DNA from 3 places in the Rahnella sp. PD4 genome. Region 1 is predicted to be linked to each of the others. Evidence: predicted binding sites of a transcription regulator. Region 1 holds the regulator's gene; each other region holds the start of a gene.
The links. The regulator sigma-54, encoded in region 1, starts transcription at its own class of promoters, with help from an activator protein. The targets are predictions, from matches to a motif close to GTTGGCACANNTTTCGCTNT.

Region 1 (2,277 bases):
AAAAAATCATTGAGCATTTACGTGACAGCGGCCTCGGCGTACTGATCACTGACCATAACGTGCGCGAAACACTCGACGTTTGTGAACGCGCGTATATTGTCAGTCAGGGGAAATTGATTGCCCACGGCACGCCAGCCGACATTCTTGCTGATGAACAAGTTAAACGTGTTTATCTTGGTGAAGAATTCCGTCTGTGATCTGTGCCGCCGGAACCGTGCCTGTTTCCACCTACACTGAAACAGGCCGTCTCTGACAGAAGTGTTGCCGTTTTCACTCATCAACGGAATTAAGCCAAGATATGAAGCAAGGTTTGCAACTCAGACTCAGCCAACAACTGGCTATGACTCCCCAGTTACAACAGGCCATCCGCTTGTTGCAACTGTCCACGCTTGAGCTCCAGCAGGAGATCCAACTCGCGCTGGAGAGCAACCCTCTGTTGGAACAAACTGACCTTCATGAAGAAATCGACTCGGTAGAAGCCACCGACAGCGAGGGGTTAGACACCCGCGAGGCGCTCGAGCAAAAAGATATGCCGGAAGAATTGCCGCTCGACGCGACCTGGGATGAGATTTACACCGCAGGCACGCCGTCCGGTACCGGTAATGATTACAGCGACGACGAGCTGCCCATTTATCAGGGTGAAACCACCCAGACCCTTCAGGATTACCTGATGTGGCAGGTTGAGCTGACGCCGTTTTCTGATACTGATGCCGCGATTGCCACATCAATTGTCGATGCGGTGGATGACACCGGTTACCTGACCGTCTCCCTTGAAGACATCCTCGAAAGCGTCGGTGATGAAAACATCACGATGGACGAAGTTGAGGCCGTGCTTAAACGCGTTCAGCGTTTTGATCCGGTGGGGGTGGCAGCACGTGACCTGCGCGATTGTCTGCTGATCCAGCTGTCTCAATATGCCACTGACACGCCTTTCATCACTGAAGCCCGTCTTATCATCAGCGAACATCTCGATTTGCTGGCGAACCATGATTTCCGCGCACTTATGCGATCAACCCGGTTAAAAGAAGATACACTCAAAGGAGCGATGCTTCTGATCCAGTCTCTGGATCCGCGTCCGGGTCAGTCGATCAATACCGGCGAATCCGAATACGTGATCCCGGATGTGCTGGTGCGTAAAGTGTCAGGGGTCTGGACGGTAGAACTCAATTCCGACAGCATTCCGCGTCTGAAGATTAACCAGCAGTACGCCGCGATGGGTAACTCCACACGCAGCGACAGCGACGGGCAATTTATCCGCAGCAATCTGCAGGAAGCCAAGTGGTTAATTAAAAGCCTGGAAAGCCGTAACGACACGCTGTTGAAAGTGACGCGCTGCATCGTTGAGCAGCAGCAGGCGTTCTTTGAACTGGGTGAAGAATTTATGAAACCTATGGTGCTGGCCGATATTGCCAGTGCCGTGGAAATGCACGAATCGACGATTTCACGCGTGACGACACAAAAGTTCCTGCACAGTCCGCGTGGTATTTTCGAACTGAAGTATTTCTTCTCCAGCCATGTCAGTACAGACAGCGGCGGCGAGGCATCGTCAACCGCGATCCGGGCGCTGGTGAAGAAATTAATCGCAGCGGAGAATCCTGTAAAACCGCTCAGTGACAGCAAGTTAGCAACCCTGCTTTCCGATCAGGGAATTATGGTTGCGCGCCGGACTGTCGCCAAATACCGAGAGTCTTTGTCCATCCCGCCCTCAAACCAACGTAAACAGTTAGTTTGACCTCAACAGAGAAGGAAGACATTATGCAGCTCAACATTACCGGACATCACATTGAGATCACGGATCCCCTGAGAGAGTTCATCACGTCGAAACTGGCTAAGCTCGAGCAGTATTTCGACAGGATTAATCAGGTGTATGTGGTGTTGAGCGTGGAAAAGGTGCAGAAAGTAGCGGAAGCCACTTTGCATGTGAACGGAGGCGAATTACATGCCACCTCGGAACATCAGGATATGTACGCAGCGATTGACGGGCTGGTTGATAAACTGGCCCGACAGCTGAATAAACATAAAGACAAACTGAAACAGCACTGACATTCATGTAGCCAACCCTGTGCTACAAACCTTCGGGCATCGGCTTGTGACCTTCGGGAAACGAGCCGATATAGCTTTAAGGGTGAAACAGCGCAAAAGTGAAAGATGACATGATTAACGATACTGCAATGCAATTAACGTCGGTGCTTAATGCCGAATGCACCAAAAGCGGCGTTCATTGCGCCAGCAAAAAACGCGCACTGGAAATCATCAGCGAGCTGGCCGCCAAACAAT
Region 2 (2,277 bases), on a different contig from region 1:
GCGGGGTCATGTCTTCGGCCATATCGTTATGGTCGTTACCCGCGATACCCATCAGTGCAGATGCATAGATGATTGGGAAATCGAGTTGTTCGTCGGTTGCGTCCAGGTTGACGAACAGGTCGAAGACCTGATCAACAACCCAGTCAGGACGCGCGCCAGGGCGGTCAACTTTGTTGATTACCACGATCGGTTTCAGACCATTAGCGAAGGCTTTTTTGGTCACGAAACGGGTTTGCGGCATTGGGCCATCCATTGCATCCACAACCAGCAGCACCGAGTCGACCATTGACATCACACGCTCAACCTCACCGCCGAAGTCGGCGTGTCCTGGGGTATCCACGATGTTGATGCGGTAGTCTTTCCAATTAATGGCGGTGTTTTTTGCGAGGATGGTAATCCCACGCTCTTTCTCCAAATCGTTGGAGTCCATTACGCGTTCGGTAGCTTCTGCACGTTCTCCGAAAGTACCGGATTGTTGCAGCAGCTTGTCGACCAGGGTGGTTTTACCATGGTCAACGTGGGCAATAATGGCGATGTTACGCAAATTTTCGATCACAGCTTTGCCTCAGGCATTAGAAATAGCGCGCTATTGTACACGTATTAAGCGAGGTTCTAAACAAGATCACAAGGATCTTGTTGAAACAACTTATGGATGGTTACTTTGTGATCCCTTTCACGGTGCAAAAAGACCACTGAACCATTATGGCGCACCCTTTTGGTGCCTTGCCTCTCGCAATCAGCACCATTTTAGTGCATGAATTCCGTTATGGTGCATACTTATCGAGTGCAAAAGCCCTGTAAAATGGCGTTGTTTGCATTTTCTCAAAGTTGGCACAGTTTTCGCTAATAGTTTTTAGAGTAAAAGTTTTTTAGGGTAAAAAATTTTTTACAGGGTGAAGGACCTGACCAGACAAATAATAGCGCTGTTCAGCCTACACGCCAGTTCCAGTAAGGCTGTTATTTCCAACTAAAGACCAAAAATGGTTATTCGTTCCACGACGATAATGAGAAATTCGGGAGAACTAGTATGTCCGCTGAACACGTTTTGACGATGCTGAATGAGCATGAAGTGAAATTCGTAGATTTACGTTTCACTGATACCAAAGGCAAAGAGCAGCACGTCACCATTCCTGCGCACCAGGTTAGCGCTGACTTCTTCGAAGAAGGCAAAATGTTTGATGGCTCTTCAATCGGTGGCTGGAAAGGCATTAACGAATCTGACATGGTTCTGATGCCAGATGCGAGCACTGCTGTTCTTGACCCATTCTACGAAGAAACTACCCTGATCATTCGTTGCGATATCCTTGAGCCAACCACGCTGCAAGGTTATGACCGCGACCCACGCTCTACCGCAAAACGTGCAGAAGATTTCCTGCGCTCTTCCGGTATCGCGGACACCGTACTGTTCGGGCCAGAACCAGAATTCTTCCTGTTTGATGATGTGCGCTTCGGCAGCAGCATCTCCGGTTCTCACGTCGCTATCGATGATATCGAAGGCGCATGGAACTCAAGCACCAAATACGAAGGCGGCAACAAAGGCCACCGCCCTGCAGTAAAAGGCGGTTACTTCCCGGTTCCTCCGGTCGACTCTTCTCAGGATCTGCGTTCTACCATGTGTCTGACCATGGAAGAAATGGGTCTGGTTGTTGAAGCTCACCACCATGAAGTTGCCACTGCGGGTCAGAACGAAGTGGCAACCCGCTTCAATACCCTGACCAAAAAAGCCGACGAAATCCAAATCTACAAATACGTGGTGCACAATGTGGCTCACGCGTTTGGCAAAACGGCGACCTTCATGCCAAAACCAATGTTTGGCGATAACGGTTCCGGTATGCACTGCCATATGTCCCTGTCCAAGAACGGTAACAACCTGTTCTCTGGCGACAAATACGGCGGCCTGTCTGAAATGGCACTGTTCTACATCGGCGGTATCATCAAGCACGCTAAAGCGATCAACGCCTACGCTAACCCGACCACTAACTCTTACAAACGTTTGGTCCCGGGCTATGAAGCGCCAGTAATGCTGGCTTACTCTGCGCGTAACCGTTCTGCATCCATCCGTATTCCACACGTATCAACGCCTAAAGCAATGCGTATCGAAGCACGCTTCCCTGATCCAGCGGCTAACCCATACCTGGCGTTTGCTGCACTGATGATGGCTGGCCTGGACGGTATCATCAACAAGATCCACCCTGGTGATGCGATGGACAAAAACCTGTATGACCTGCCACCGGAAGAAGAAGCAGAAATTCCAAAAGTTGCAGGTTCACTGGAAGA
Region 3 (2,277 bases), on a different contig from region 1:
GCACGAAATTCAGCGACTTAAATTATTGTATGGATGACCAGATAAAATTAACTTTGGATAAGTGGTTATACTCAATTCGATTCGACAGCTATGCTTATGTTATAACGCCGAGAAAAGGCTTCGATGATTTTTTTATTCTTGAAGGTTTTAACGCCAGCTGGCGCCGGCAATATATGGAAAATGGGTTTCATAAAATAGACCCTATTATTAATAAGGCTCAGAATTATCAGCAAGCTCATATATGGAGCAGTGTGTCGCTTTCGGGAAGTGATCGCTTTTTAAATTGTGCGAAGGCGCATGGTATCCGGTATGGATATTCCATGTCTTTACCGATAAATGACCAGTATATAGGCGTGCTCAGTGTGGCACGAAAAGAAGATATATTTGTTTCGCAAAAGGAATCCATGAATATTATTGGAATGATTACAGTGTATTTGCACAAACTTAATAATCAATTTTTAATGGATTTTAATAATAAACTTATTGATAAGATAGGTGATTTAACGCCGCCAGCAATACTGACTTCAAGAGAACGTGAATGTTTGGTCTGGCTTGCGGAAGGGAAAACCAGTTGGGAAATAAGCCGGATTCTGTCAATTTCAGAAAGAACAGCAGTATTTCACATTAACAATTGCATGACCAAACTTGGGGCTAAAAATAGAGTGCAGGTGATAATGAAAGCCATGAGAGCCAATATTATTAAATAAAACGGGCCTGTCACTGGCAGGCCACATTTTGCCTTCGTGTCAGATGACTGGCCCCGTCTTACCTACTTTTTCACAATACCCGCAATATCATTGGTGTTCATCAGGTGATAATCGCCGTTCATGTCGGTATAGCTGGTCATACCGGTATCGCGGTCACGATCCGGTTCACCGTGGGCGAAAAACTGGTCGCCGGATTTCGTATTAATCACATAATCGCTGGCACAGCCGGTTAATGCCAGGGCCAGAACCCCGGCCGTCAGGCAGAATAATTTCTTCATTGTTCAGCAGGTTCCTGTTGCAATCATTTGCCGGCATTACAAAACAAACTGCCGTAAGAAGCAAAGAATAAAAATGTCACTAAGCGTAATAGTGCGTGCAAAACCGCGATTGTGCACCAGCACGGTGCGATGTGATCCCGTCGTTGTTTCTGTGACTTGTTCGTAACGCTCTTGCGCCGCTATCTATACTCACATAACCCGTAACATTCTCAAAGGTTCTGTAACACTGGCAGATATTTTGCTTATGTCTCTTACCTTTGATGTTTTCACCCCTGGTGATAAGCGGGGAATCCTCAGTCTCAAGATTAAGCATTAAATTTCACATTTTCAGATGACGACTTCGTGTTGGTGTTTTTGCTACATGCGTTTTCCTTCACCCGTTTTGCATTAACTCAGTCCTAAGGATCATGATGATGTCGATGAAATTTATTAAAAGTCCTCTTTCTTTGTTGCTGGCAGGCTGTCTGGTCACGGCGTTTTCTGCGCGTGCGGATATCGTGATTGGCGTCGCCGGCCCGTTCACCGGCCCGAATGCCACCTATGGCGATCAGTACTGGCATGGTGCCACACAGGCCGCTGATGACATTAATGCCGCAGGCGGAATTAACGGCGAGAAAATCAAACTAGTGCAGGGTGATGATGCCTGCGAACCGAAACAGGCCGTTGCGGTGGCGAACCGTCTTGTTGATCAGGATAAAGTGCAGGCGGTTGTCGGGCATTTTTGCTCATCTTCTACCATGCCAGCGTCCGAGGTTTATAACGATGCCGGAATTATCGCCATCACACCGGGTTCAACCAACCCGCAAATCACCGAACGTGGCATGAGCGATATGTTCCGCATGTGTGGACGTGACGACCAGCAGGGGCAGGTTGCCAGCGATTACATCATTGACAAGCTGAAAGCCAAAAAAGTGGTCATTATCCATGATAAAGATACCTACGGGCAGGGGCTGGCGGATGCCACCAAAGCGGCGCTCAACAAGCGTGGCGTGAAGGAAGTGATGTACGAAGGGCTGTCGCGAGGTGAAAAAGATTTTAACGCGCTGGTCACCAAAATCAGTGCGCAGAAACCGGATGTGGTGTTCTTCGGCGGTTGCCATCCGGAGGCCGGTCCGCTGGTGCGCCAGATGCGTGAGCAGGGCGTGCAGGCCACCTTCTTCTCCGGTGACTGCATCGTGAACGAAGAAATGGTCACCGCCGCAGGTGGCCCGCAATACACCAACGGCATCCTGATGACCTTTGGTAAAGACCCGCGCCTGATCCCGGAAGGTAAAGCGGTCATCGATAAATTC

Region 2: a site for sigma-54 is predicted at 828-847, ahead of glnA (glutamate--ammonia ligase). Genes of this name have one in related genera too.
Region 3: a site for sigma-54 is predicted at 1,211-1,230, ahead of ACOZIO_RS03590 (branched-chain amino acid ABC transporter substrate-binding protein). Genes of this name have one in related genera too.

The regions. Positions count from the first base shown of each region.
Region 1 covers NZ_JBLZQF010000007.1:106,739-109,015, forward strand. Annotated here, with positions in the region: gene lptB (LPS export ABC transporter ATP-binding protein) at 1-197, shown strand, start outside; gene rpoN (RNA polymerase factor sigma-54) at 299-1,732, shown strand; gene hpf (ribosome hibernation promoting factor) at 1,756-2,043, shown strand; gene ptsN (PTS IIA-like nitrogen regulatory protein PtsN) at 2,142-2,277, shown strand, end outside.
Region 2 covers NZ_JBLZQF010000013.1:13,334-15,610, reverse strand. Annotated here, with positions in the region: gene typA (ribosome-dependent GTPase TypA) at 1-556, opposite strand, end outside; gene glnA (glutamate--ammonia ligase) at 1,028-2,277, shown strand, end outside.
Region 3 covers NZ_JBLZQF010000001.1:812,552-814,828, reverse strand. Annotated here, with positions in the region: gene ACOZIO_RS03600 (autoinducer binding domain-containing protein) at 1-707, shown strand, start outside; gene ACOZIO_RS03595 (YgdI/YgdR family lipoprotein) at 770-985, opposite strand; gene ACOZIO_RS03590 (branched-chain amino acid ABC transporter substrate-binding protein) at 1,399-2,277, shown strand, end outside.